One region of the Shewanella sp. LZH-2 genome, then DNA from elsewhere that is predicted to be linked to it. Evidence: predicted binding sites of a transcription regulator. Region 1 holds the regulator's gene; each other region holds the start of a gene.
The links. Region 1 encodes FliA, which starts transcription of late flagellar genes. Its sites were predicted from a motif close to CTAAAGNTNNNNNNNNNNNNGCCGATA; they were not measured.
Positions count from the first base shown of each region.

Region 2: pomA (flagellar motor protein PomA) is a predicted target of FliA. The motif match lies at 3,105-3,131, and genes of this name have one in related genera.
Region 3: JM642_RS10835 (VC2046/SO_2500 family protein) is a predicted target of FliA. The motif match lies at 3,428-3,454, and genes of this name have one in related genera.
Region 4: JM642_RS17195 (DUF5610 domain-containing protein) is a predicted target of FliA. The motif match lies at 3,266-3,292, and genes of this name have one in related genera.

Region 1 covers NZ_CP069350.1:1,476,585-1,484,170, reverse strand. Annotated here, with positions in the region: gene JM642_RS06730 (chemotaxis protein CheA) at 1-436, opposite strand, end outside; gene JM642_RS06725 (protein phosphatase CheZ) at 452-1,189, opposite strand; gene cheY (chemotaxis response regulator CheY) at 1,203-1,586, opposite strand; gene JM642_RS06715 (RNA polymerase sigma factor FliA) at 1,634-2,347, opposite strand; gene JM642_RS06710 (MinD/ParA family protein) at 2,340-3,221, opposite strand; gene flhF (flagellar biosynthesis protein FlhF) at 3,226-4,605, opposite strand; gene flhA (flagellar biosynthesis protein FlhA) at 4,617-6,716, opposite strand; gene flhB (flagellar biosynthesis protein FlhB) at 7,303-7,586, opposite strand, start outside.
Region 2 covers NZ_CP069350.1:3,124,335-3,131,920, reverse strand. Annotated here, with positions in the region: gene dxs (1-deoxy-D-xylulose-5-phosphate synthase) at 1-1,830, opposite strand, end outside; gene ispA ((2E,6E)-farnesyl diphosphate synthase) at 1,852-2,733, opposite strand; gene xseB (exodeoxyribonuclease VII small subunit) at 2,736-2,975, opposite strand; gene pomA (flagellar motor protein PomA) at 3,289-4,056, shown strand; gene JM642_RS13800 (flagellar motor protein MotB) at 4,060-4,980, shown strand; gene thiI (tRNA uracil 4-sulfurtransferase ThiI) at 5,197-6,651, shown strand; gene JM642_RS13790 (hypothetical protein) at 6,783-7,016, opposite strand; gene JM642_RS13785 (transcriptional regulator GcvA) at 7,193-7,586, shown strand, end outside.
Region 3 covers NZ_CP069350.1:2,433,019-2,440,604, reverse strand. Annotated here, with positions in the region: gene uvrB (excinuclease ABC subunit UvrB) at 1-423, shown strand, start outside; gene rrtA (rhombosortase) at 572-1,186, opposite strand; gene queC (7-cyano-7-deazaguanine synthase QueC) at 1,183-1,902, opposite strand; gene queE (7-carboxy-7-deazaguanine synthase QueE) at 2,091-2,759, shown strand; tRNA gene JM642_RS10850 (tRNA-Tyr) at 2,941-3,025, opposite strand; tRNA gene JM642_RS10845 (tRNA-Tyr) at 3,155-3,239, opposite strand; tRNA gene JM642_RS10840 (tRNA-Tyr) at 3,279-3,363, opposite strand; gene JM642_RS10835 (VC2046/SO_2500 family protein) at 3,489-3,977, shown strand; gene JM642_RS10830 (DUF406 family protein) at 4,142-4,429, shown strand; gene JM642_RS10825 (EAL domain-containing protein) at 4,619-6,802, shown strand; gene JM642_RS10820 (YchJ family protein) at 6,922-7,416, opposite strand; gene JM642_RS10815 (hypothetical protein) at 7,446-7,586, opposite strand, start outside.
Region 4 covers NZ_CP069350.1:3,909,202-3,916,787, reverse strand. Annotated here, with positions in the region: gene JM642_RS17220 (ABC transporter ATP-binding protein/permease) at 1-303, shown strand, start outside; gene JM642_RS17215 (hypothetical protein) at 414-671, shown strand; gene JM642_RS17210 (hypothetical protein) at 695-901, opposite strand; gene JM642_RS17205 (FMN-binding glutamate synthase family protein) at 1,047-2,537, opposite strand; gene JM642_RS17200 (phosphoglycerate mutase family protein) at 2,549-3,142, opposite strand; gene JM642_RS17195 (DUF5610 domain-containing protein) at 3,326-3,931, shown strand; gene JM642_RS17190 (ferredoxin--NADP reductase) at 4,041-4,790, shown strand; gene JM642_RS17185 (glutathione S-transferase N-terminal domain-containing protein) at 4,862-5,458, shown strand; gene JM642_RS17180 (hypothetical protein) at 5,465-5,884, opposite strand; gene JM642_RS17175 (Fe(3+) ABC transporter substrate-binding protein) at 6,101-7,108, shown strand; gene JM642_RS17170 (iron ABC transporter permease) at 7,167-7,586, shown strand, end outside.

The sequences.
Region 1 (7,586 bases):
TAGATTGAGGCTCTGACGCAGTTTGTCCTAATTCTGACGGCAGAGGCTCACCAGAACTAAGTAACTTTAACTTTGCAAGTAATGCAGCATCAGCAGGATCTTGTTGCTCTCCCTGCTGGGTTTGAGCAAACATGGTGTTAATCGCATCAACAGCTTGAAGAATAATATCCATTAATTCTGCTGTGACACTGCGCTTGCCAGTACGCAATAAATCGAATGTGTTTTCTGCCTCATGGCAGACATCAACCATGGGAGTCAAACTTAGGAAACCTGCGCCGCCCTTTACGGTGTGAAACCCCCTAAAAATGGCATTTAGCAAGTCAGTATCATCAGGATTATTCTCAAGGGCAACAAGCTGCTCTTGAAGCAACTCTAATATTTCCCCCGCCTCGATTAAAAAGTCCTGGAGTATCTCTTCATCTACATCAAAGGCCATCAAATTGACTCCCAGTTAGAAACCCAGACTCGATAGCAGATCATCCACTTCGTCTTGACCTGTTACTACATCTTGACGAAGCTCGGCATTCATTATCGGCCCTTCAGCTTCAATATTATTTTTCTGAGTAATCTGACTCTCAATCATTGGCTGCTCACCAAACACCGTCAGCATAGACACCAGATTACTTTCAACTTCCATCACTAGATCGATTACCCTGCGGATCATTTGTCCAGTCAGGTCTTGAAAATCCTGCGCCATCAATATTTGGTTGAGCAATTCGCGTAATCGGTTTGAGTCCAATTCACTTCGCGACATCAAATGCTGAACGTTATGGCAAAGCACCTTAAAATCACTGAGGGCAATTTCACGACGCATTAATTTGTCCCACGATGGCATCACTTGTTGGATGTTCGCGGTTAATGCATTCGCTAACGGCAAGCACTCCTCAACAGCATCCATAGTCTTATTTGCAGCTTGTTCAGTCATGTCAATGACATAACTTAGCCGTTCCTTAGCATCGGGTATTTCTGTATTTGCTAACTCAACTAACCGATTATCGATTTGGAAATCCATAAGAGCGCTATGCAATTGGCGAGTGAGTTTGCCTACCTCATCAAAAAGTTCCCTCTGAAGAGGAGCTGCCAGTTCTCTTAATAAATCATCAGCTTGATTTTGTTCATTCGCGCTTAACAGTTCGACTAAACGCTGAGCATGCTCGAGCGTGATGAGCCCTGATGTATGTGACTTCATAGCTCATCCCTGCTTAAGCGAGTCGTTCAAATATTTTATCTAGCTTCTCTTTCAATGTTGCTGCGGTAAAAGGCTTTACCACATACCCATTCACACCCGCTTGTGCAGCAGCAATAATTTGTTCACGTTTTGCCTCGGCAGTGACCATTAATACTGGTAGATGCTTCAAGGAGTCATCGGCCCTAATGGCTTTAAGTAAATCGATACCCTGCATGCCTGGCATATTCCAGTCTGTAACGACAAAATCAAAATCGCCTTTTTGCAACATTGGCAAGGCGGTTGAGCCATCGTCCGCTTCCTGGGTGTTGTTAAAGCCCAAGTCTCGCAACAAGTTCTTGATGATACGTCTCATTGTCGAAAAGTCATCAACGATGAGAATCTTCATATTCTTGTCCAAGGTTTCCTCCGGTGAGCTGACATTCAGTGCTCAATTAATAATTATACTTATGTCCAATGCTTGAGTTTGCCTTTGAGTCGCAACATTGCCTGACTTAATATCTGGCTAACACGCGATTCGCTTACCTCAAGAATGGCGCCAATCTCTTTTAAATTCAATGCTTCATCGTAGTATAACGATAGCACTAGCGCGTCCCTTTCGGGCAATAATTTTATCGCCTCAACAAGTGCAGAATGAAACTGGGTTTCTGCCAAGACCTCAAACGTACCATCGCTAATATCATCGCTTGTAGTGAGTATATCCTGTGATACGCCTAAGTCTTCTATCCCTATGATTTTACCAACAGAAACATCGTTAAGAATATGATGGTACTCATCGAGCGTCATATCAAGTTTTTCTGCAATTTCTGTGTCGCGCGCATCACGACCTAGCACTTGCTCTAATTCATCAATAGCTTGGGCAACTCGACGATTATTTCGGTGGACAGAACGAGGAACCCAATCGCCACGGCGGATTTCATCCAACATGGCGCCACGGATCCTTATGCCGGCGAAGGTTTCAAACTTTGCACCTTTACCGCCATCAAACTTAGATGATGCTTCTAACAATCCCATCATCCCCGCCTGTAGCAGGTCATCTAACTGTACAGAGGCAGGTAATCTGGCGAGCAAGTGATGTGCAATTCTTTTAACCAACGGTGCATACTGTTCAACGATTGACGTTTTATTGTCTAAACAAGTATACGCTGCGGCTTTATTCACTCGTTTTTTCCTCTTGAAAATCTGGTCGTTGAACTAAGCGCTCAACGAAAAACTCCAAATGCCCACCAGGTTGCTGTGGTACTGGCCAGCTCATAATTTTATTCGCTAGGCCTTGGTAAGCAATTGCAGCGGGAGACTTAGGATAAGCTTCAACCACTAACTTTTGCTTGCGAACCGATTTACGCAAATTTTCATCAAATGGAATGGTCGCAACTAATTCAAGTGCCACGTCCAAGAATCTGTCGGTCACTTTACTGAGTTTAGCAAACAATTCCATACCTTCGCGTAAACTACGCACCATATTTGCAACAATTTTAAAGCGGAAGACGCCGTGTTCACGGCTGAGGATTTTGATTAATGCATAGGCGTCAGTAATAGACGTTGGTTCGTCACAAACAACAACCAACACATCCTGTGACGCACGGGAGAAACTGAGTACCATGTCAGAAATCCCCGCGGCAGTATCCACGATGAGAATATCAAACTGGGTGCGCATCTCACTGAAAGCACGAATTAAGCCCGCATGTTGCGCAGGACTTAGCTCTACCATTCCCTGAGTACCCGATGTGGCTGGCACAATCCCAATACCTTTAGGCCCCCGGACAATAATGTCATCTAACTCAGCATCGCCAGACAATACATGGGAAAGGTTACGTTCAGCACGGATCCCTAACATGACATCGACGTTTGCTAAGCCAAGGTCAGCATCAAGCACTAAGACACGCTTGCCCTTCTCGGCTAATGCTACGGCAGTATTGATGGATACGCTGGTTTTACCCACACCACCTTTACCACCCGTAACCGCGATTACTTTCACTTTTTCGTTATAGGGTTGATTCATCATACGTAAACCACTTGCTTGATCCAGGGTCATAACTCTACTCAAATGCACAGGTCATATTATCTGACCACGCTGTGTCTGGTAACGATTGTTGTTCTGTGTTTTCTAAGGCCGCTAATGCTTGCTCAGCGAGCATCAAAGTATCAGCAACTTTCATATCTTCGGGCACTCGCTGCCCATCCGTAACATAACTTAATGGCAATCCACTTTGGATCAACACACTTAATGCGCCCGCTAACGACACAGATTCATCAAGTTTGGTGAGTACAACACCAGATAAGGGAATGCGTTTAAAGTGATTTACAGCATCTTGCAGCACGCGGCGCTGTCCTGTGGCAGACAGTACCAGATAACTGCGGATAGGTATTCTGCTATTTGCAGTTAAATTATCAAGTTGCTGGTAAAGCCGCATATCTCGTTGGCCCATACCCGCGGTATCTATCAATACTAGCTTGCGATTTCTAAACTGATACAGAATTTGCTCTAGTTCAGCAAGGTCATGGGCTTGTTTGACTGGGCAGCCCATGATTTTGCCATAGGTGGCCAATTGCTCATAGGCGCCAATACGATAATGATCTGTGGTAATCAATGCCACTTGGTCAGCACCATGGTGAGCAGCAAAGCGTGCGGCCAGTTTAGCCAAGGAAGTGGTTTTCCCCACACCAGTGGGACCAACTAATGCCACAACACCGCCTTGCTTAACAATATCATCACCTTGATTATCAAGCATATTAGCAAGACTTTGCGGCAGTGCACGAACTAATTCTGCAGGAGTATAGTGTTGGCTCAGCGCAGCTAATTTGTTTGCCACCGCTGGTGAAAACTCGGCCTCCAACAACTTTGACTCCAGCATGGCACCGACAGGGTCGATACGCTTTTTATGCTCAGTCATCAATGCTGAAACCTGATGGGTCAACAAATTACGTAAGGATGATAACTCGTCGCGCATGGCTTCAAGATCGGCATTTTGCTTTTGCGAACTCTGTGACTTTTTATCGAAGGGATTGCCCATATCACGGCGCTCAGCTTTAGGCGCAGCTGCGGTGGCTTGTAATCCTTTAGCCCATGCAGGAAGCTCAGCATCTTGTTGTTGATGCGTGAGTTGTTGGTTTAAACGATTTTGTTGCTTCTCAAGCAAGGCTTGGAGTGAGTCCGCTGGCGCCGAGGGTTTTAGCTTAGTTTCAGCGCGGATCGGCGCTTTGGCGCCGAGCGAAACTAAGTCATCACTCACATCCATAAAGGTCGGAGTGGCAGCAGGCGCTTTCGCTTTTGGCTCGTCGTAGTCAACGGCAGCGACAATCTCAATACCGCCGTTCACCTTTTTATTGGACATAATCACCGCATCGGAGCCGAGCGTGTCCTTCACTTGGGCCAGTGCAGCACGCATGTCTTTGGCAAAAAAACGTTTAATCTTCACTTATGCGTCCTCTACTGGCCGACGGCAGATACGATGCGTATTTGCTTTTCATCGGGGATTTCTTGGTAAGAAATCACTCTGAGATTAGGAATAGTATATTTAACAAAGCGAGACAGGGTCGCACGTAACATACCAGACGTTAGCAAAATGGCAGGCTGTCCGACCATTTCTTGCTTTTGAGCGGCATCCGCTAAGGATTGTTGCATACGCTCCGCAAGACCTGGCTCGATATTGGGGCCATCGCCACCCGTTGCTTGCATTGATTGATGCAACATCTGTTCCAACTCTGGCGCCAAAGTTATGACAGGGATTTCGAGTTCAGGGCCAGAGATCTCTTGAACGATCATGCGCTTCAATGCGATACGCACCGCCGCTGTTAACACTTCAGTATCGTTACTCTTAGTGCCGTATTCTAACAAAGTTTGCACTATGGTACGCAAGTCTCTGACAGAAACTCCTTCATTTAATAGGTTTTGCATCACTTTTACGACATTTCCGAGCGGCATCACATCAGGAATAAAGCCATCCACCAACTTAGGCGAGTGTTTAGCAAGCATATCCATCAGTTGTTGCACTTCTTCGTAGCCTAAAAGTTTTGCTGCATTATTCGTCAATATTTGGCTGATATGAGTTGCCACTACCGTCGCGGCATCCACCACGGTATACCCTAAGGTTTGGGCATGTTCACGCAGTTCGGGGGCAATCCACACGGCTTCTAGACCAAAGGCAGGGTCACGGGTCTCAATGCCATCTAACTTACCGTACACTTGTCCTGGATTAATGGCGAGCTCGCAGTCATGGCGAATATCCGCCTCACCCACAACAACGCCCATAAGAGAAATACGATAGGCATTAGGCGAAAGGTCTAAATTGTCACGTATGTGAACCGCAGGAACCAAGAATCCCAATTCTTGCGAAAGCTTTTTACGTACGCCCTTGATCCGGCTGAGTAATTCTCCACCTTGACCTTTATCGACTAAGGGGATTAAACGGTAACCCACTTCAAGACCGATAGTGTCAACATGATGCACATCGTCCCAGCTAAGTTCCTTAGGCTCTCTTTCAGCTCTTTCCGTTGGGCCCGTTTTGACTTGTTCGAGGGCTTTGGCACGTTTAGCCTCATTACGTTTAAATATAAAATAAGCCGCACATCCCGTTAAAACGGCGAAACTTAAAAACGCCATGTGCGGCATTCCAGGCACAATCCCCATAACGAACAATACGCCAGCAGCAATCCCTAGCGATTTATGACTGTCAAACATCTGACTCATCAACATCTGACCCATATCGCCAGATTCATTTTGGCGAGTTACCATCAATGCCGCAGCAATTGACAGTAATAAGCCTGGGATTTGGGCGACTAACCCGTCACCTATTGTTAAGAGGGTATAAATTTCAACCGCTTGAGAGAATGTCAAACCATGCTGCACAATCCCGATAATAAAACCACCGAGAATGTTGATCACTAAAATCATGATACCCGCGATAGCATCGCCCTTAACGAACTTAGACGCACCGTCCATTGCGCCATAGAAGTCAGCTTCGCGGGTGACTTCAGCCCGTCTGGTTCTGGCTTGATCTTGATTAATGATGCCCGCATTTAAGTCAGCATCAATTGCCATTTGCTTACCAGGCATCGCATCCAAGGTAAAGCGAGCACTCACCTCAGCAATCCGGCCAGCACCTTTGGTAACAACAGCAAAGTTGATAATAATCAGAATGATAAATACAACTAGACCAACGGCATAGTTACCACCAATCACAACGGAGCCAAAGGCTTCAATGACCTTACCCGCCGCATCACCACCGTTGTGACCTTCGAGTAATACCACACGGGTCGATGCCACGTTAAGTGCAAGTCGAAGCAGTGTCGCAACTAATAAAACGGTTGGAAAGGCAGCAAAGTCTAAAGGTCTATCGGTATAAATCGCGACCAAAAGCACAATCAAGGCTAAAGCAATGTTAAAGGAAAATAAGATGTCGAGTAGAAACGGGGGAATTGGCAGTACAATCATCGCCAATGCTGCAAGCACTAGTGCTGGCGTACCTATGCCCTTAAAAGAGCTTAGCTTCAACTGTTTTACTTGGCCTAGGGAGGCTTTAACATCCATTCACAGATACCTAAACTTTGACGTATAACAGCCTAAAAGCAAAAAGCACGCCAACAACTAACAATCAGGTAGTGAAGCTAATATGTAGCTAGCTAACTTTAGGTTAGAGCACTATTTACTCGTTACTAGGACTTGCTGAGATTTCAAGATTACATTTTGTTCATTCTGGGGCGAAACGAAGAAAGATGTGTGGTTGTTCTACTCAAATGACGAGCAGCTTTTATGACAGAAAGTAAGAGTAAGGGCTTACAAGACGATTCCTGATGGCTGCATTTGGCTGCAAAAATAATACTGAAACATCTATCGTTCCTAGGGCGTGTTGACGTTTCGAGATTAAATTTTGTTCGCTCTGGCAAGCACGTGCTCGCGAAACGAGGAATGATGTTTATTCTACTCAAATGACGAGCGGCTCTTATGACAGAAAGTAAGAGCAAGGGCTTGCCAGACGAACCCTTCGGGCAGCATTTGGCTGGCTTTTCTGCTGCGTTATCGTCCGTTTATGTAGAATAACTACACTGCACGGACTTTGTCTTGCATAAAAGCTAGCCAAATTGCTGCAAAAATAACCCTGAAACGTCAACACGCCCTAGTACTTCAGATCTTCAGGAATAGGTTGATTAACGGGGATAGGGATAGGTTTGCGGCCACGCCCTTTTTGATACTGCCTTAACTGGAATACATAAGCGAGTACCTGTGCTACCGCGGTAAATAGGCCTTCGGGGACTTGTTGATCAAGTTTCGTTGTATGGTAAATCGCCCGCGCAAGTGGTGGTGCAGTAACAATGGCAATATTATGCGCCCTTGCTACCTCACGAATTTTAAAGGCAACCTCATCGACGCCCTTAGCAATCACAAAAGGTGCTGCAGAGC
Region 2 (7,586 bases), 1.6 Mb from region 1:
TTCGGCATCGAGTTGTAAGTCATGGATCACTTCTTCTGGTGATCCATGTTTAATAAACTCATCGGGCAAGCCAATTTGTAGTACAGGTTTAGGCATTTTAAGCTTTTGCAGAAGCTCTAGCACACCTGAGCCAGCGCCGCCCATAATGGCGTTTTCTTCCACTGTGACGAGCACATCGTGGGTTTGCGCCATCTCTTTGACTAAATCCACATCCAGCGGTTTCACAAAGCGCATATCGACCACTGTCGCATCTAAAGTCTCTGCGGCAGTGAGTGCTGCGGCTAAGGTAGTCCCGAAGTTAAGCATCGCGACACGTTTGCCTAAACGCTTAATCACCCCTTTACCAATTGGCAGCGCCGTCATGGCTTCAACTTGAGTCGCACCTGTTGCACTACCTCTTGGATAGCGTACCGCGCTTGGACCTGCATCATAGCAATACCCGGTATACAGCATCTGGCGACATTCATTTTCATCCGATGGCGCCATAATCACCATATTTGGAATACAGCGCATAAAGCTTAAATCAAACGCCCCTTGATGGGTTGGGCCGTCGGCGCCGACAATACCTCCACGGTCAATCGCAAATAGTACGGGTAAACGCTGCAATGCGACGTCGTGGATCAGCTGATCATAGCCGCGTTGCAGGAAAGTCGAATAAATGGCGACCACAGGTTTATAGCCCTCACAGGCAAACCCTGCGCCTAAGGTCACCGCATGTTGCTCGGCAATGGCTGCATCAAAATATTGTTTTGGGAAGCGCTGCGAAAACTCCACCATACCCGACCCTTCACGCATGGCAGGGGTAATGCCTAAGACTTTTTCATCCTGCTCAGCGATATCACATAACCATTTGCCAAACACTTGGGAAAAGGTTGGTAGTCCCGGCTTAGTCGCTGGCTTCTTAAACTGTGATGGGTCAAATTTAGGGACGGCGTGCCAACCGATAGGATCTTTTTCTGCTGGCTCATAACCGCGACCTTTTTTGGTCATAATGTGTAGCACTTGTGGCCCCTTGAGATTGCGCATATTGCGCAGGGTTTCCACTAGGGCATCGACATCGTGGCCATCGATAGGGCCGATATAGTTAAAGCCTAATTCTTCAAACAGTGTGCCAGGAACCACCATGCCTTTGAGGTGTTCTTCGGTGCGCTTGGCCATTTCTTTGATAACAGGCATGCCCTTGAGCACTTTCTTGCTGCTTTCACGAATCGTGGTGTAGAAGCGGCCTGACATCAATTGGGCTAAGTGATTGTTGAGTGCGCCGACATTTTCTGAAATCGACATTTCATTATCGTTTAGCACCATCAGCATATCATTGTGCAAATCACCCGCGTGGTTCATTGCCTCGAACACCATGCCGCCTGTCATTGCACCATCGCCAATCACTGCAACCACTTTACGGCCTGCCTGTTCTTTTTCGGCTGCAACGGCCATGGCTAATGCGGCACTGATGGAGGTGCCTGAGTGGCCTACGCTAAAGGTGTCGTATTCACTTTCTTCCCGCCAAGGGAAGGGGTGTAAACCGTTCTTTTGCCTAATGGTGTGCATTCTATCACGGCGACCAGTGAGGATTTTATGGGGATAGGCTTGGTGACCAACATCCCAAATCAAACGGTCAAACGGGGTGTTATAGACATAATGCAGGGCAACAGTCAGCTCGACTGTGCCAAGCCCAGAGGCAAAATGTCCGCTGGACATGCCAACGGACTTAAGAAGGAACTCCCGCAACTCATCGGCCAATTGGGGTAATAGGGCCTGTGGAAGCTGGCGGAGTTCATTAGGTGTGTTGGCCTGTGCCAACACCGGAAACTGAGAAATGTCCAAACTCATAGCGAGATACTTCGTCTCTTTTTATATTCTTCGCTCAATAATATAGCGGGCGAAGTCTGCAATTAACTGGCTATTGTATGGCAATTTAGCCAGCGCTGATAGTGCCTCTTGGATCAGTTGCGCGGCGGTATCTTTTGCGCCTTGCAGTCCAAGTAGTTGCGGAAAAGTACTCTTATTTGACTCGGCATCTGAGCCTTGAGGTTTGCCGAGTTCTTCCGTGGTGGCAATAATGTCCAGAATATCGTCTTGGACTTGGAAGGCAAGTCCTACGGCATGGGCAAATTCCATCATAGTCTGATATTGATCTTTTGGCGCGTTCGCGGCAATCAAGGCTAACTCAACAGCGCAGCTGATCAGCGCCCCTGTTTTCATATTATGCAGTTGAGTTAATGCTTTAAGATCAATGTGCTTATCGGTGGAGGCTAAGTCGATGGCTTGACCGCCACACATCCCCCGATAACCAGAGGCTTTTGCCAATGCTCTGACCATAGCGATATGTTGCTCGCTGGTAATCCCTGGCACGGCTTCAGTCACAATCTCAAAAGCTAAAGTTTGTAGTGCATCCCCAGCAAGAATTGCGGTGGCTTCATCGAAAGCGATATGCACTGTGGGTTGACCACGGCGAAGTGCATCATCATCCATAGCGGGTAAATCGTCATGGATTAACGAATAGGCATGGATGCATTCAATCGCGGCGGCGCAGGCATCGAGTTTTTCAAGTGTTACACCAAACATTTGCCCGACACTGTAAACCAAGAAGGGACGAATGCGTTTTCCCCCTAAAAGGGCACCATGGGTCATCGCGGCTTTTAACTGAGGAGCTGTATCTTCGAGTGTACTAAAACGTTGTTTTAATTGGTTATCAACTCGTAGTTGATATTCTTTTATTGCATTGACTAACACGCTTATTCGCCCTCAACGGCATAGGGAGATAGGGGCGCATTTTCATCCTGCTTGAGTAAAATGGCCACTTTTTGCTGAGCTTGTTCAAGTTTTGCCTGGCTGTTACGCACCAGATTGATGCCTCGTTCAAATTGTTTTAACGCATCATCGAGAGAGACATCGCCCTGCTCTAACTCAGCAACGATGCGCTCGAGTTCACCAAGGGATTCTTCAAAACTGAGATTTTCGGGTTTCTTTGCCACGTTAATAATTCCTTTGAAAGAGCGGACACAAGGTATATCAGGGCGGCTCAAGGGTCAAATTCAGTCGATGGATATTTGCTCGATAGCACGCTTTGTTGCTGAATTTTTTTCAGAAAATAGAAATTGCCACTAAACTTGCTTAGAGCTTGTCCGATAAATGACAATAGTAGCATTATGCTTATAATCATCTTAAGACATCATAAAATAAGGCTTGGGTTAAGACCAAAGTGTTACCGTTGACGGATGACATTTAGTGTTATTTTGCCAATAGAGTCAGTATCATGTCGTTTATACAGAATATTGAGGAGCCGTTGTGGATTTAGCTACAGTTATTGGACTAGTCGGGGGCTTTGGTTTTATCCTTTGGGCCATGATGACCAGCGGCGGCATTGCCATTTTTATCGACGTCCCCTCTGTTTTTATCGTATTCGGTGGTTCCTTCTTCGTCGTGATGATGAAATTCAATTTAAAACAGTTTTTAGGTGCGGTTAAAATCGCAGTAAAAGCCTTTATGTTTAAAATTGATAAACCTGAAGATCTTATCGAACAATCAGTGACGATGGCTGATGCGGCGCGTAAAGGTGGATTTCTTGCTCTTGAAGAAGCACAAATTTCAAACAGTTTTATGCAAAAAGCCGTCGATATGTTAGTGGATGGTCATGACGGTGAGGTGGTGCGTGCCGCGCTTGAAAAAGATATCGCCCTCACCGAAGAGCGCCATCGCAACGGCATCGCCATTTTCCGGGCTTTTGGTGACGTAGGACCCGCGATGGGGATGATTGGTACCCTAGTGGGCTTGGTGGCGATGTTATCCAATATGTCGGACCCGAAATCGATTGGCCCTTCAATGGCGGTTGCGTTGTTAACTACCCTATATGGTGCGGTAGTGGCTAACATGGTGTGTATTCCTATCGCCGATAAATTAAGCCTTAGAATGGGTGAGGAAATGCTAAACCGTAACTTGATTATGGATGCGGTATTGGCGATTCAAGATGGCCAAAACCCTCGAGTAATTGAAGGCTTTTTGAAAAACTATCTTGCTGAAAAACAGCGGAAAATCGATACAACGGACGGAGAGTAGCCCATGGCTAAGTGCAACTGTCCACCGCCCGGAGCACCACTCTGGTTGGCAACATTTGCCGATTTGATGTCCCTCTTGATGTGTTTCTTCGTGTTGCTGCTGTCATTCTCCGAAATGGATGTGATGAAGTTTAAGCAGATTGCAGGTTCGATGAAGTATGCATTTGGGGTGCAAAACAAAGTCGAAGTCAAAGATATTCCTAAGGGGACGTCTGTGATTGCCCTCGAGTTCCGTCCTGGTCGTCCCGATCCCACGCCGATTGAGATCATCAACCAACAAACCAATGAAATGACCGAACCCACGTTGGATTTCCAAGCGGGGGAAGATGATAGTGCGGGTGGGGTACAACAACAGAACGGTTCGCAGCGAGGTGGCGAAGCAACGGCTACAGCTCAAGAAACCGCAGATGCAGTGAAGGCCGAGGCTGCGGCAGCGCAGGATAAAATCAATCAGCAAGTGAAAAAAATGGCGCAGGAGCTCAATAAAGAGATCACCGATGGTGCGATTGAAATTGAGTCACTTGGACAGCAAATTATTATTCGCATCCGTGAAAAAGGTTCATTTGCCTCAGGCTCTGGTTTCCTGCAACCGCGGTTTAAACCCGTGGTGCGTTCGGTGGGTGAGTTGCTCAAAGATGTGCCGGGAATTATCACCGTATCGGGTTATACCGACGATATGCAGATAAGTGATGAGCTCTATAGCTCAAACTGGGATCTCTCCAGTAAACGTGCTGTAGCTGTGGCTGATGTGTTATTGCAGGTCAAGGGTTTTGATCCTAAACGGATGAAAGTGGTCGGTATGGCCTCAAATAATCCAATTGTCTTAAATGATTCGCCTGAAAATCGCGCGCGAAATCGTCGAGTTGAGATTGCGATTGAACAAGGTAAGGCAAAAGAATCCGAAGAAATTCAAATAGGTAAATAGCTTTTAATCCAAATCAGTTATTTGATAAAAACGCCGTGACTTGCTCACGGCTTTTTTATTTGGGCTTTTTTGACTATAAGTTCAACTGTGCGTAAGCGCACGCCACGAGCAGCCCTAGTGTGGAAACAGGTGCGCCAATCGCCGTGAGTTTGTTATAATCCGGCGATTATTCTTTTAACCAATTTTGCTGTTGCCAAAATTGCCCGCGGAAATCCCATGAAGTTTATTGTAAAGCTGTACCCAGAAATCATGATGAAGAGTAAGCCTGTGCGCATGCGCTTCACTAAAATGCTTGAAACCAACATCCGTAACGTGCTCAAAAAAGTTGATGAAGATGCTAAAGTGCAACGTCAATGGGACCGTATTTGGGTAAAGGTGCCAAATGATAAACCTGAATTAGCTCAGGCCTTTGGTGAGCGTTTAGCTTGTATCCCTGGGATCGCCCACGTAGTGCAAGTGGATGAATACAGCTTTACGTCAGTTGATGATATTTATCAGCAAGTGTTGCCCGTTTACCGTGACCAAATTGCCGGCAAAACCTTCTGTGTACGCGTCAAGCGCACTGGTAATCACGATTTTAACTCTATTGAAGTAGAGCGTTATGTCGGTGGTGGTTTAAACCAGTTTACCGATGCGATTGGCGTGCGCTTAAAGAACCCCGAAGTCACTGTTAACCTCGAAATCGAGGGCGATAAACTGTATATGGTGACTAAGCGTATCGAAGGCTTAGGCGGTTTCCCAATGGCAACGCAGGAAGATGTGTTGTCGTTAATTTCGGGCGGTTTTGACTCGGGCGTATCGAGTTATCAATTTATTAAGAAGGGCGCTCGTACCCATTACTGTTTCTTCAACCTAGGCGGCGCGCAGCACGAGATTGGCGTTAAGCAGGTTGCTTACCATTTGTGGAAAACCTATGGTGAATCCCACAAGGTGAAGTTTGTGTCCGTGCCGTTTGAGCCTGTGGTGGCCGAGATTTTAGAGAAAATCGACAACGGTCAAATGGGCGTGGTGCTCAAACGGATAATGATGCGCACCGCTGCACGTATTGCCGAGCGTATGGGCATTCAGGCGATTGTGACTGGTGAAAGCTTGGGTCAAGTGTCGAGCCAAACCTTAACCAACTTAAACGTGATTGATCGTTGCACCGATATGTTGATTTTGCGTCCGCTGATCACTATGGATAAGCAAGATATTATCAATGAATGCCGCCGTATCGGCACCGAAGATTTTGCTAAGTCTATGCCGGAATATTGCGGGGTGATTTCACAAAAGCCGACTGTTAAAGCGGTACTGGCTAAGGTGGAAGCGGAAGAGACGAAATTCTCTGAGGATTTGATTGACCGTATCGTAGAGCAAGCCGTGGCCATTGATATCCGGGAGATAGCAGAACAAATGAATACCCGTATCACTGAAACTGAGACCGTTGTTGCTATCGACACCAATGAAGTGGTGATTGATATTCGCGCCCCAGAGGAAGAAGAGAATAAACCGCTGGAGATTGAAGGCGTGGAAATCAAGCGTATTCCTTTCTTCAAATTAGCGACTCAGTTTGCCGATCTCGATAAGCAAAAGACTTACCTGCTGTACTGTGAGCGTGGCGTGATGAGTAAATTACAGGCACTTTACCTGATTGAACAAGGTTATCACAATGTTAAGGTTTACCGCCCTTAAGCGATAGCCAGCAAAGCGTATGCAAGGTCAAACCTCAGGTTTGACCTTGATATGCAGCAATCTACGGGACAAACGAATACAAAAAAGCCGCATTGGAATGCGGCTTTTATGTTATTGCGAAGCAGTGCAATTTACTCGGTTTTGACCACTTGCTGTGCTGGTAACACCTCATCGGCAATCAATAAGGTGGGATCTTGCAGCGCTTCTTGGTGCATTTTTTCCATCGTTGCCGTCAGTTCGGCATTGATACTTGTTTGTAAATCACTGGTGTCGATAATAATTTCGGCATTGATAACATTAGCGTAGACATTGGCACTGAGTGCGCTGACTAACACTAACGCAAAAGCAGATTTTAAATTGAACATAGTCGCCTCCGGGCTGACAAAGTATTGCTGTCAGACATTCCCATCACCCGTTCGAGATTGTCCAACTCATGTGTTTCGTTGGCGCAAAATTTAATCAAAAACGCTGGCCTTTACAAACGATTAAATGTAACAATACGGATTAGAAAAACTAATTAAAAATTGAGATAGAGATCACTATGTCAAGACGCTTACCACCACTGAATGCGGTTAAAGCATTTGAGGCCGCCGCACGGCATTTGAGCTTTACTAGAGCGGCTGAAGAATTGTTTGTGACTCAGGCTGCGGTGAGTCATCAAATTAAAGCGCTGGAAGATTTTCTCGGATTAAAATTATTTCGCCGAAAAAATCGTTCACTGCTGCTAACCGAGGAAGGCCAGAGTTATTTTCTCGATATTAAGGACATCTTTATTCAATTGGCTGATGCGACCGATAGGCTGCTTGCACGTAGTGCTATTGGTTCGTTGACCGTGAGCATGTCGCCAAGCTTTGCGATTCAGTGGCTGGTGCCGCGTCTGTCCAAGTTTAGTGAAAAGAATCCTGATATTGACGTACGGATCAAGGCGGTGGACA
Region 3 (7,586 bases), 960 kb from region 1:
CGTTCGCTTATTCAGACCATTGGCCGCGCCGCGCGTAACGTCAATGGCAAGGTTATCCTCTATGCGGATAGGATCACCCAGTCGATGGCCAAGGCGATGGGTGAAACCGAGCGTCGTCGCGAGAAACAACACGCCTACAACCTTGAGCATGGCATAGTGCCAAAGGGCGTGGTCAAGCGCATTACCGATGTGATGGATGTGGACGATGGTAGAGACACTGAAAAGGGTTATAGCCAATCGTCACTGGGGAAAGTGGCTGAGCCTAAAGCGAAACGTTATCAAGCCGATGCGGCGCAGTTAAGCCATGATATCGACAAGCTCGAGAAGCAAATGCATGAACATGCGCGTAACTTGGAGTTTGAACAGGCGGCGGCCTTGCGTGATGAGGTGAAACGCTTAAGGGAATTACTGATCAGCGCATAAATGAGTTTCTCGCCTAAGCAAGGCGTTGAGACTCGACGCTGTGATGCTAACGTTCTGCCACTAAGGTGTTTTACTGAATAAAAAGCCGCTAAACACATTGTGTTAGCGGCTTTTTATTGGATTAGATCATCAAAGAAGAATCGAGACTTTATGCTTTTTCTTTGGTTAGCATCGTGCGTGGGAGCATAAAGAATAAGAGCGCGCAGACTAAGCCACAGATCAAACCAACTAAATGCGCCTCAGTGGCCACGCGTGCACCAATCATTGCGGTCACATCATCACTGGCACCATAAAATTGTTCATGGCCGACTTTAACTATCACCCCGATAAGCAACAAATAACCCGAGCGCATTTTGCGGCGTATATCCTGCACAGCACCAAAGGTAAAAAGGCCGTGTAACATGCCGCTCAGCCCGACATAGCCTAAGAGTTGCGGATAACCCAGATACAGGCCAATGCCTTCAAACAGACAAAGCAGGACAAACAGCGCGGTTAATCCTTTAAGTCGGTAATGAAAGTGGTGCAAAAACAATACTACCCATAATCCTGCGAGGTTCATCAGCAGGTGCCAATGATTGGTATGCAGCAGATTGCCTGTGATCAGGCGCCACCACTGACCGTCACTGATGGCGCTACGGCGATAGGCCAGCAGGTTATCTATGCTCGGGGTAAAAATTCCCGCAATATATAAGAGCGCGCAGAGCAGACTGACGATAAGCGCCAGCCAATAGGGGCTGAGTTTTTTTAACGTCAACAGTCTCACGCCTGCGGTTTACCCGTTTCAGTTGCCTTGTCGAGCGAGGCCATCACCTCTGCTTTATTTTGCAGGTAATCCTCTAAGCCCCGTTTGCGAAGATGGCAGGCTGGGCAGTCACCGCAACCATCACCGACAATGCCGTTATAACAGGTCAGTGTATGGTGGCGAACTAAATCGAGTTGCTGGTATTTATCGGCCAGCGCCCAAGTTTGGGCCTTATTAAGCCACATTAATGGCGTGATGATCTCAAGCTTTTTGTCCATGCCTTGCACCAGTGCCGATTCCATCGCGCGGACAAAGTCGTGGCGACAATCGGGATAACCCGAAAAATCGGTTTCACACACGCCGGTAATTATCGCCTCGGCCCCTAATTGATAGGCGTAGATCCCCGCCAAAGTCAAAAACAGGATATTGCGGCCCGGCACAAAGGTATTGGGTAAGCCATTTTCCATTAATTCGTGGGACACGGGGATCGCATCGCGGGTGAGGGCTGAAATGGCTAACTCATTGAGTAAGCTCACATCCATCACTTTATGGCTAGTGATCTTTAAGCGCTTGGCGAGGGATTTAGCAACTTCAATTTCTTCACGGTGACGTTGACCATAATCGAAGGTGATCCCGTGGACTTCATCAAACTGAGTTAAGGCTTGAATAAGACAAGTCGTTGAGTCTTGTCCGCCACTGAAAACCACTACCACCTTTGAAACTGACGCTGCTGACATAGGATCCACTTAAATTGACACATAAAATAGGGCGTAAGTGTAACTCAGGCGCTAGGGCTTGCAAACTCTTTGCTGGCGCGTGGCGACGGGTATATCGCTTTTGGGAACACTATGCGTGAGGCGGTAAAAACTTGCAGCTGCAGCTAAAATCCTCTATAAATGCCGCCCCAGAAAAACGGAACGCAAGCATGAATTACCCAGTCAACGAAGTCTTTGAAACCATTCAAGGTGAAGGTGTCTTTACCGGAGTGCCCGCCATTTTTGTACGTTTACAGGGTTGCCCTGTGGGATGTGCTTGGTGTGATACCAAACAGACTTGGGATCTGCTTGAGGAAAACAAGGTGTCACCCGAACAAGTGATCACCGTCGATGGTTCCGTGGGGCGCTGGGCTAATCATACGGCGCAGAGTCTTATCGAGGCGTTCAACGCTAAGGGATATACGGCGCGCCATGTGGTGATCACCGGTGGCGAGCCTTGCATGTACGATCTGAATGAATTAACCCACACGCTCCATGCTGCTGGCTTTGCCACTCAAATCGAGACCAGTGGTACCTTTGAAGTGAAGTGCGATGCTGATACCTGGGTGACTGTCTCGCCAAAGATCAATATGAAAGGTGGTTATAAGGTGTTAGCGCAGGCCTTGAGCCGCGCCAACGAGATAAAGCACCCGATAGCAACCGAAAATCATATCGACGAACTCGATGAGTTGCTCAAAGGGATTGATGTGTCGTCGAAAACCATCTGTCTGCAACCCATCAGCCAAAAACCAAGGGCAACGGAATTAGCGATGAAGGTGTGTATTGCCCGCAACTGGCGTTTATCGATTCAGACCCATAAGTACTTGAATATCGATTAATCGCTACTTAGCGCTGTGCACTTTTCTTTAACGCTCCGAATGGGGCGTTTTTTTATCAGCAAAATCTATGAATTAAAGACAATAGTCTTAAGTAAGCGATAAAAAATAACTTTGGATAAGGTGGAATGCTAGAAAGAAAACTTGGGGAATAAAGCGGTATATAGCGTGATATGAGAAAGAGTGGTGGAGGGAGAAGGATTCGAACCTTCGAAGGCGGAGCCGTCAGATTTACAGTCTGATCCCTTTGGCCACTCGGGAACCCCTCCACATATTTTCTTCAACTTTTAGTCTTACTCATCGAGTCTGATTTTAAAGTTATCTTAAATCTTGGCCAGATTTAAGGGTAAAGCAAGTTTACAGCAGACTAACGATTGACGAACAACAGAAGATAAAAGTGGTGGAGGGAGAAGGATTCGAACCTTCGAAGGCGGAGCCGTCAGATTTACAGTCTGATCCCTTTGGCCACTCGGGAACCCCTCCACGAGTATCTTTTATAGCATCGCTAATTGTTAGTGCAAATGGTGGAGGGAGAAGGATTCGAACCTTCGAAGGCGGAGCCGTCAGATTTACAGTCTGATCCCTTTGGCCACTCGGGAACCCCTCCTCAATTGCGGCCGCCATAGTAGTCAGAAACCTTAGGCATGTAAAGTCTAAATATGAAAATTTTCCTAAAGTTCTTGTTCAACTGGTCGATTAACTGACAACGAGTTGTTTTAGCGATGTTTTTTTATGCAAATCGATGTTCCTTTAATCAATGAAGCCCAAATTGGCTCCCGCTTAAATGCGGCAATCGAACACAACAGGCGAGGTGAGTTTGCCCTGTTGCTGTCGCTATTGTCTGCTGACGCGAGGGACATGGCGCAGTTTCAATGGCAAAAAGAACTCGATACTGCCGAAAAACTACAACGTCAGTTTGAATTACCACCAAAACAAACGTTAGTGGCGGATTTATCCTCAGACAATCATATTATCGACAATAGCGCCGTGTTTATGCAGCAAGGGGCAAGAGCATTTCAATTGCAACAGGCCTTGCGACCGGAAGCATTAGTGATCCGAGGTGGTGAACCCATCGCCATCGCCGAAGCCTTAAGTAACTGTGAGTTTACAACTCGCTTGCGTCAGCGGGGACAATTGCCATCTCCTCAAGTTGAAATCATGCACTTTGCCGATCAACTGGCGATCCAACGTAATTTGATCCCACGCTTAACCAGTGCTTAATGCTACTGAGGCTATTTATTATCAAAGGTATTATTTCGGGTAATAAGCGTGAGCAATACCAGAGTCTCTCTCATCATCATTCCCTATAATTAGTCGTTAGTGATATTAATGTTGAATCGCTTATGTTGAGTTTTTAACATGAGACCATTAGAGAGGATAACCCTATGAAAGGTATCATTGCAGGACAAACCCCCACAGTAAACGACACATGTACCGATTGCGGCAGCTTTGTCGACATCGGTGCTGTGATTGATGAACAAGATACTGTGCTTGAGTTGCAGTTTACGGGTGGCGAGGCGGAAAATGAGGCGGCAAAGATGGTTGAGCGTGCTCAGACACGTTTTCGACACACGCAAGCGAGCGTTACTCGAGGTGAAACGGGGGTGACGCTCAAACTGGTATTTGATGTCAGTGTCGAAAAAATGATTTTCCAGTTAGAGAATGGTCTATAGCGCAACCCCTGTGATACAAGTCGAGGTTAATTTGTAATAAAGTGTGGCCGATGTTGCTGTTTTAAATGTAGATAGTGTAATCTGCGTCAACAAAAACAATGATAAATCGGCTCCATTAACACTCCTATCTTTAGTGTGTTAGTCGCAGCAGTATCGTTTTACCCAACACGAAGTTTTGTAGGGATCAGAGTGAAGCGACGTCAGCATCAACACTTATTAGAGTCTTTAGTCCATTCTACGGCAAAGCAGCAGGGTGATTTCACTAAGACGGCAGAGTTAGCGACAGAGCTACTGTGTCAGAATTTAGCGGTCTCCTTGGTGTCGGTGTGGATTTTTTCTGCCGAGCAAAACACCCAATCTCTCGTCGCCCAGTTTGGGGCGATGGCGCTGCAGGACATCTACCGTCCTAAACTGCTGCAAACGGTGCCGCGTTATTTAAATGAACTAAAAAATCACAGACATATAGATGCTGGTAATACGCTTATTGACCCGCGGTTGACAGAATTAGTCGATAGTTATTTTATTCCACGCCAAATTTTATCTAGTCTCGAAGTTGGCATCCGTATCAATGGCCATCTTGAGGGCGTGCTCTGCATTGAGCGTGCGCAGCTCACACACCATTGGCACGATAGTGAAATTCATCTGGCTTGCCAAATGGCCGATCAATTAGCCCTCACTCTTGCTACCAAACATGCTTACGATAAAGAAGAACGTCTCAGCCTTTTTCGCTGCGCCATAGAACAATCTCGTCAAATGACTATGTTGATTAACTTGCACACTGAAAAAGTGGAGTACGTTAACCAAGCCCATCAGGATATTAGTGGTATTTCGCGCAGCAGGAGCGTTGGCACTAATTTACGTGATTTAACTTTTTTCAAACAGCACAATGCGTTAGCTGAGCAGACCTTAGCAAAAATTTTCAGAGGTGAACTGGCAAAAGGTGAAGTGCAATTTAATCGTGCTGATGGTAGTCGTTATTGGCTGAAATATGTTGTGAGCCAATTTATCACCGATAGAGGCAATCATTACGCTTTAGTGTCGGGTGAAGAAAGTACGGATGAGCATAACTACAAAGCGGAGTTGGAACGTCTGGCGTGGCGTTGTAGCTTGACTGGACTTAACAATCGCAGTCACTTTAATCGAGTGCTCGAGCGAACAACACATGGGCTACTGTTGCTAGTCGATTTAGTCGCCTTTAAGCGTTTTAACGATACTTATGGTCATGAAAATGGCGACAGCCTGTTGATTGAGATTGGCCGGCGCTTAAAGCATTTTTCAGACATCAACAAAGCGACTGAAATCGCTCGTGTCGGTAGTGATGAGTTTGCGGTATTACTGACCGACGATAACGCAGTTTATGATTTGGGTTATATCAGCACCCGCTTATACCAGCATTTAGCCATGCCGATATTAATTGGCCGTGAACAAGTGGAACCTAAACCCGCACTGGCCGTGGTTGATATTGCCTCGGTGGCAAATTTATTTGCACCACTGACCTGCGCCGATATTGCAGTGCAATATGCGAAGAAGAAAAAGGGCACAGCAATTCAAGTCTTTAACAGTACATTGCTGAGTGCGTTTAAGGAAGATGCGCAAATTGAACGCGATTTGCATAGTGCTATTCGCGGTCGACAATTTGAGCTTTATTACCAGCCCTTAAGGGATCTCGAACAGCAAACTTATATCGGTGCCGAAGCGCTTATTCGTTGGCATCATCCCAAAAGAGGCGTGCTATATCCCGGCGCGTTTATTGATATTGCCGAGCAATCGGGGATGATTAATGCGATAGGCAGTTGGGTATTAGAGGCGGCCTGTCGGCAATTGAATATTTGGCAGCATCACAATGCCGATCTTAGCATGCATGTTAACGTGTCTGCGCGGCAGTTTTTTAGTGGTAATTTGTATGAACAAGTATGGCAACTCTTGACCCGTTATCGTTTAAAGCCCAAAACCTTAATTTTAGAAATTACAGAGACGGAACTCATGGGCGATATTCGCCATGCGACCTTATTGTGTCAGGAGTTGGCTGAACTGGGGGTAGGCTTGGCTATCGATGATTTTGGGACGGGTTACAGCTCGATGCGCTACCTTAAACAGTTTCCTATCAGTAAGTTAAAAATCGATCGCTCGTTTATTTCAGATTTGACGATTAGCCGCGAAAGCCAAGAAATCGTCTCGGCCATTATTGCGATGGCGAGTGCGCTCAATATTTCCTTGACCGCAGAAGGGGTAGAAACCGTTGAGCAGGAGGCGTTTTTAGCCAAGAGTTTGTGTCATCAGGCACAGGGATATTTATACAGTCCAGCCCTGCGAGAACCCGAGTTTGCGCAGTTTTTGCTGGCCGCGAAACAATCGAGTTTTATCGCCCACTAAACCAGATGTTCGTATTGATGTGATAAAAAAATAAAGGTAATCAATTGATTGCCTTTATTTTATGAGTCGATTGTTTTATGAATCGATTGTTTTATGAGTCGATACTGTCATCAAAAAAACTATCGTGTTAAGCAGCACTGTTTAAATTTCTTACCACTCTGGCAAACACAGGGATCGTTGCGCCCAGGGCGTTTGGCCTGCATTTGTTGTCCTTGGGTATAATACCAACGGCCCTGTTCAAATATAAACTCAGATCGTTCATAGATTGCATCAATCTCACCCGTGAGTTTATACCAAGCTTTGAAGGTCACATTGCCGCGTTGAGTACCATCGGGATAGATTTCTTCATTCGCAGCTAAGACCTCAAGCCCTAACCAATGTGGATGTGGGCCTTGCTGTAGTTGTTCGAAGGTTAAGCCATCGAGAAAGTTTACATGGTGAGTTTTAATAATGTAATCAAAATTTTTCAACACAAATGCGCAGTAGCGTGAACGCATTAGTTGTTCGGGAGTGGTGGCCACTTGAGTCCCTGAATCAACATTAAGGTGCAACGTTTCACAACAGTGCTGATAAGGTTTTTGGCTGCCACAGGGACAATAGGCTTCTGGTGTCATGAGTGTAACTTGCTAAATAATAAAGATTATTACTTTGGTTTTTTACTGTCAGGTAACGGCGGAAACTGACGGCCATAGTAAAGATTTGGCACAGGCTTCGCATTCAAATAAAAACTAGGCTCGGCTCGATTGTTCATATCAAGGGTGACATTCCAGCGGTGCTGGGTGTC
Region 4 (7,586 bases), 2.2 Mb from region 1:
CGAGTTGCGATTGCTCGCGCGATCTTAAAAGGATCGCCAGTGTTAGTATTTGATGAGGCGACTTCATCCCTCGATAGTCGCTCCGAACAGGCTATTTTAACGGCCCTTCGCGAGGTGGCCAAAGGACACACCAGCTTAGTGGTTGCACATCGATTATCGACTATTGTTGATGCTGATCAGATTGTTGTTTTAAGCAAAGGCGAAATTGTTGAGCAGGGACATCATACAGCATTATTAGCCCAGGACGGCCTTTACGCTAAGTTGTGGCGGATACAAAATGAACAACAACAGCTCTTGGTGTAATTATCAAAAGCGTTTGCTGTAAGTCTAATAGCGTTGCGACAATTCAGTTTTTATTCAGCTAAGGCTCTCTATACTCGAATCCAAGCAAATAATCATAAGAGGTGCTTGGCATGGAAAATATGGCATTAAGAGTCAATATTGAAGGCAGAGAAGAGAAAGTCAGCACAGACTGGTTTGCCATTATGGCAACGCTTCAAAAGCGCGGTGTAGATTATGATTCGCTACAACGAATTCATGCTGAGCTCAATGCAGGTCTGAAAGTGACAACAAGACGGTTAACGCTGGCAAAACTGAATCTAGATATGGGACTGGCTGGGATTATTCGTGGAACGAATGAATATAACGCTGATATTCATGGTGTTTGTTAAGCAGAATAATAGGATATATAAAATTATATCCCCTTGGGTTTTCCAGCCTTCCAACCTTCACACAGCAGATTGAATTTATTGGTCGAGTCGTCAATTCGTTTCAGACGAATGACTTGACCTTCACGAAAACACAACAGCTCGCCTTCGATCTCTGTTAAGCGATTACAGCTCTTACAGCTTGTGCTGGCAGTTTTGCTGTCAGACATTTGGCTTACAAAGCTAGATTTCACAGTGTTTCCTTAACAATAAATATGAAATGATTTAATTTAATGCGTGTATCACGGATTTTACTCCTTTTGTGATACACATTCAAATTAGTTATTGCTGAATTAACTTTAGATGAAAGTCGTATGTTATGCACTGGAAATTTATTAATTATTGATTGATATGGGAATAATATTTATCCAGTGAAACCGACAAGCCACTTTCAAGAACAATCCGTACATGGGAAGGTTTGAGCTGCCTTGGTTCTGTTACCCCACATGCATGGGCTATTAGCGCCAAGTCGTGGTGTAGATTATGGTTATAATTGGCAACTCGGTTAGATTTATCTTTTGGATCAAGTCCTTGCTGAAGTTTTTTATTGTGTGTGGTAATTCCAGTGGGACAAGTGTCCTTGTTGCATTGCAATGCTTGAATACAGCCTAAGGCGAACATATTCCCACGGGCTGAGGCGATAAAGTCGGCGCCTAAGGCGAGTGCCCAAGCAACCCGTGAAGGGACGATGAGTTTACCAGAGGCGATCACTTTGATACGTTTACGCAGTCCGCGTTGAATCAAAATATTGACCAAAATAGGTAGACTTTCTTTTAGCGGTAGGCCAACACAATCCATTAAAGGTTGCGGCGCGGCACCTGTTCCACCATCGGCGCTATCTAAGGTGAAAAAGTCTGGAGCAGATGCTTCTCCACGACGTTCAATTTCATCGCAAAAATCTTCAAGCCATGTTACGTCGCCGAGTACGGCTTTTATTCCTGTGGGTTTACCCGTTACTTCGCGCACTCTGGCAATCATATCCAGAATATCGCCAACATTTTTAAACTCGATATGACCGTTGGGACTGATGGAATCTTGTCCCTGTGGAATACCGCGAATATGGGCGATTTCCTCTGTCACTTTTACGCCAGGTAGGATGCCACCTTTACCGGGTTTTGCACCTTGACTCATTTTGATTTCAAACATTTTGACTTGAGGGTGCGCTGCAATTGTTTTGAGTTTGTTATCGTCTAAATGGCCGTGCTCGTTACGAACGCCATATTTGGCGGTGCCGATTTGAAAGACTAAATCACAGCCGCCCTTTAAATGATAAGGGCTTAAACCGCCTTCACCTGTATTTAACCAACAACCTGCCTGCGCCGCACCATGGGATAAGGCGGTGATAGCGGGGCGGGACAGAGCGCCAAAGCTCATGGCAGAGATGTGGCAAATGGTATTTGTGGTGTAAGGTTCGTGGCAATCGGCGCCAATAGTCAGCGGATGAATGGGTGTAATGTCCTCATCTTGGGTCGGAAAGGCGGTATTCATAAACATAATCGTACCAGTCGTGTCCAAGGGCCGGGTCGAGCCAAATGCTATCGTTCTATCGACATTTTTAGCCGCTCTATATACCCAGCTTCGTTCTGCGCGGTTAAAGGGGAGTTCTTCTCTGTCCTGGGCAAAAAAGTATTGTCTGAAAAATTCACCTTGTTTCTCAAATAAATATCTAAAACGACCAATCACAGGATAGTTATGGCGTACTGCCTGTTTGGTTTGCAATTTGTCAGCAAAGTACATGTAGACAATGGCTAGAGCGCCAAAACCGATAATGATTAAAAACAGCCCAGATAAGAGATCTAGTCCCCACATAAACCAATTCAATTCGTGCATCTTGTTATCCTCTATTCATTGCCGTAGCGGGTGGAGATCAAGCTGGCAGGTTGTCCATCATTAATGGAAAGTAAAAACAACTGGCTGTAATCATCTTCACTGATGTTGGGAATGTCTGGTCCACCGAGAGCCTTGATGATAAGTGGCACGGTGTTGGAGTGCCCTGCAATTAAGCTGTTACCTTTAACCGCATGTACTTGTTCAACAATATGTTGGATATGGGTTTCGAGAGGTTTTTTTGCCTCGAGCACAGTAATCGGTAAATGCCGTTCCGTTGAAATCGGTAATAAGGTTTGCTGAGTTCTTTGATATTGGGTCGCAATCAGCTGTGAAATGGGGGTACGTTTTAAGGCGCTGATAAGCGCCTGAGCACGTATATTGCCACTGGATGAAAGGGGAGGATCGCCTGCGGGCTCGTCGGCTTTTTCTGCATGTCTTACGAGAATGATTAATCGATTATCGGCAATAGCTTGATTGATCGGACTAAGTCCAATGCTGGCGAAGAATAGCAGACTTATCAGTAATGATTGTATTAGTGTTCCCGAATTGAAACCGATTCTTCGATTATGCCGCAAAAAACCATGTAAATACTGGGCGATTGCCATGCCTTATATCCTTATTTTATGGGCGAGTATTAAGAGGGGGTTAGGATGGTATTGAACAAACAAACCTATTCTCTATTTGTATCATCGCATTAAGTATGAATGGTACTGCAATTTATAAAATTGCTAAAGTTGCTCAATTTTTGGTCGATAATTAAGTCTCCCCAAGTTGAGTGGACTAGCATCATGGAAATCAATAACCCTGCACAGGTACAGAGCACTTCTTCGACCCACAGTAAATATGCTGAAAACGCGGCAAATAGTGATAAGACGAAAAATGTGGATGCCACTTCTAAACAGACGGCGCAGCAAACCAGTAAGCAGTTAATGAATCAAGCGATTCTATCGGCGCAGGAAGATGTAAGCCTAAAGTCGGGTGATCAATCTATGACCTTGCTTTATCGCGCAGCAATCGAAGCGATAAACAAAGAGTTAGCTCCTTCTATGGGCGAGAACGCGATTCAAACCGCCTATGATAACGGTGTCGATACGTCCCCCGAGGCCACTGCCGATCGTATTGTGAGTTTCGCGACGCAATTTTTTAGTGTTCATCAGCAGCAAAATTCGAATATGAGTTTTGACGAACAGCTCGACAGCTTTATGACCATCATTGGTGGCGCTATCGATAATGGCTTTAAAGAGGCGAGGGATATTTTATCTGGTCTTAAAGTGTTGCAGGGCGATATTGCCGATGGTGTGGATAAAACCTATGGGCTCGTTCAAGAAGGATTACAGGCCTTTAGGGACAGTTTTAATAAAAAATCAAATGAGACTCAAGCGACTAACACTTAATTTAATCCTGCATATCTTAACTCTTAAGCCCCTTACAATAAGGGGTTTTTGTTGTGTGAATAACCGTCTATGCTAGGAGCCTATTTAACGTTTTGCTTGAGGGCGAGTTATGTGGACTAGGGGACGCGTTATTGAACGTATTGATTGGAACGACAAGTTATTTTCACTGCGGATAGCGGTCGAGTTAGCTCCCTTTATTCCCGGTCAATTTATTAAACTCAGTCAACTGCAAGATGATAAGCGTATCGCTAGAGCTTATTCCCTTGTTAATTCTCCCGATAAACCCTATGCCGAGATTTTGGCTGTTGCTGTAGAGGATGGCCAGTTATCCCCACAATTACAGAATCTTACCATCGGTGATGAAATAGAAATCACTCCAACGGCAACGGGTTTTATGACCTTAGATGAGATCCCAAAGGGAGAATTACAAGGTCGGCATTTATGGTTTTTAGCCACAGGTACGGCCATCGGGCCATTCTTATCCATGCTGGATACCGCCGAACCTTGGCAGCGTTTTGAGAAAATTGTGCTTGTCTATGGTGTGCGCGAAGCTAAAGATTTAGCCTACCTCGATAAACTAAAGGCTTATTCGATGCAATATCCAGATCAGTTTATCCTGTGTTTAACTGTGACCCGTGAAAAGCTTGATGACGCATTGCAATGTCGTATCCCCGATGGCTTAGTCTCGGGTGAAATCGAGCGAAAAGTCGGATTAACCTTAAGTGCGGCGGATTCCCAGGTGATGATTTGCGGTAATCCTGGGATGATTAGCGGCGCCCAAGCGGCATTGCTTGATAAGGGGCTCTCGAAAAATTTACGCCGTGCTCCTGGGCAAATTACCGTAGAAAAATATTGGTAATAATGAGAGTGTTTAGCATCCGTTACCAACGTATTCGTTGCTTTATAGTTGTCGTTTAGAAGGATTTTTTGATGAAGTTGCTCTGCTCCCTTGCGTCACCCTATGCTCGCTGTGTTCGTAGCTTAATCCGTTATTTAGGGATTAAAGATATTGAAGAAGTTCTCGTTAATCCAATGGAAAATACGGCACAGTTGCTTGATGTTAATCCGTTAGGTCAGATTCCTTGCCTGATCACGAATGATGGCGTGCCTATTTTCGATAGCGAAGTGATTATGCGTTATCTGGACGCAGAATTAGGTTCACAGGAAATGTTTGGCGGTCAACCTTATAACTGGGTATTGCAGTGCCAGTACTCGATGATCAAGGGATTAATTGATAGCGCGGTGAAGTTGCGCCAAGAGCAAATGCGTGAAGATGAGGGGGTGAGATCAGCTTTTTGGACATCACGTTTTGAGCAGGCTCTGCTGCGTGGGTTGATGCAGATGGAGCATCAGAGCGTGATTACTCAAGCAACCATACAAGCGCCACAGTTAGCGTTAATCTGTTTGTTGGATTATGTGGATTTCAGACACCCTGAACTCGATTGGCGTAAAGTTGCTCCAGCGACTGCGATCTGGTTTAGCGAAATGCGTGATTTACCTGCGTTTGTAGATACTCGCCCACAATAAATATTGTCAATGGTCGGTTAAGCGCCGGCCTTTAGGCTTATCTCGGCGATTATGTTCACCAAATGCGCCGAAGAGCTCTTTAGTCATGCCGTAGTCAACTCGGCGATCGTTACCAGCTTGGCGCCTATCGTCATAGTGTTTATAGTGGCACTGACATTGGCTTTGGGTGCAGCCTTTCATTGGAATTTCAGGCGCTTCTTTTGACAGGAAGCGTTTTCCTTTAATTGCATCGACCTGTTTGCAGCAATTTGCTTCATTTTCAATACTCACGCAGTGGAAGGCATTCAATATCGTCGTTCCGTGTTTTGCTCGTTTTGCCGAACTCGTGGTTTTGGCAAACGACTTGTGCTGCTTTTGACTATTTTGGTAGGTCATAAATATCGCTAGTCCAAGAATAGTAATGAAGAGTAGTAGCATGCTAAACATAATACCTCCCAACTATTTTTAAAAATTAAGATTCAGTTTAGTTTGGTTTGAGATAATTCGCCTTTTTATATCTTAATTTCATTAAAAACAAAAAGTTATACTAACTATTGCTCTCCTCAAGTCGATCAATTACTCTTGCGAAACTGATAACTATTATCATTAATAGTCTTAACTATGGACTCACGTTTGACGTCATTATTTTGAGGAGAATCGCGAATGAAATGGGTAACTTGTGCCGCTTTACTTGGGTTAATGTCAGTTGCGCAGTCTGCACATGCGGATGAAAAATTAACGGTTTATTCCTATCGTCAAGCATTTTTGGTTGAGCCCATCTTGAAGCGCTTTACTGAAGAAACAGGCATTGGCGTGAATGTGGTGTTTGCCAAAGACGGGATTGCCGAACGTATCGCCCGTGAAGGTCGCTTATCACCTGCGGATTTAGTGTTAACTTCAGATTTTTCTCGTTTGGTCGAATTAGTCGAAAAAGATCTGACTTCTCCCGTGAAAAGTGAGCAGCTCAATAGCAATATTCCCGCGCAATACCGCGATCCGGATGGGCAATGGTATGCCTTGACGATGCGTGTTCGAAACCTCTATACGGCAAAAGATCGCTTAGGCCCACAAGCGATTAGTTATGAAGAACTCGCCGATCCTAAATACAAAGGTAAGATTTGCACTCGCAGCGGTAAGCATCCTTACAATATCGCCTTGGTGGCTTCGATGATTGCTCATCACGGTGAGGCGGACACGAAAACGTGGCTACAGGGTGTTAAAACCAATTTAGCCCGCAAGCCTCAAGGTAACGATCGCGGACAGGTTCAAGCGGTAAAAGAAGGCCTATGTGATATCGCGATTGGTAACAGCTACTACTATGGCAATATGCTGCAAGATCCGGAGCAAAAGAGCTGGGCTGAAGCCGTGGTGATTAATTTCCCGAATCAGGCTGACCGCGGTGCCCATGTCAACGTTTCAGGTATGGTGCTCACTCGCCACGCGCCGAATAAAGACAATGCTATCAAGTTGATGGAATTCCTCTCTGGCGATGTGGCGCAAAAAGCCTATGCCGAAGTGAATATGGAATATCCAGTAAAAGCCGATGTTGCACCTTCAACCTTAGTGGCCTCTTGGGGCGAGTTTAAATCTGATAAGTTGCCGATTTTCAAGCTGGCGGAATACCACCAAGCGGCGGTGAAATTGTTAGATGAAGTGCAGTTTGACCTCTAGTTAGGCAGTTAAATCGATAAGTGCGCCATTAATTGGCGCACTTGTTTAAAGGAGCCACATGATTTTAGGATTAGCCAGAAGCTGGTCGCTTACTGGTTATGCCATAGCTGTGCTACTGGTGTTCCCCCTCGTTGCGTTACTTCTTCAAGCGGCTCAGCCCGATGAGGCCGTTTTTGGTCATCTACTTTCTACTGTATTACCGACATACATCACTAATAGCTTATGGTTGATCCTGTGGGTGAGTATTGGCTCACTCTTGCTGGCGTTGCCCTGCGCTTGGCTAATGGCGCGCTGTGAATTTGTCGGTAGACGGTATTTGCAATGGGCTTTGTTATTGCCCTTAGCCATGCCAGCCTACATTGTTGCCTACGTGTATACGGATTTATTTGATTACGCCGGCCCAGTACAAAGGAGTTTGCGCGCGCTCTTTGGTTGGAGCTCTCCGCAGGATTACTTTTTCCCTGATATTCGCACCTTA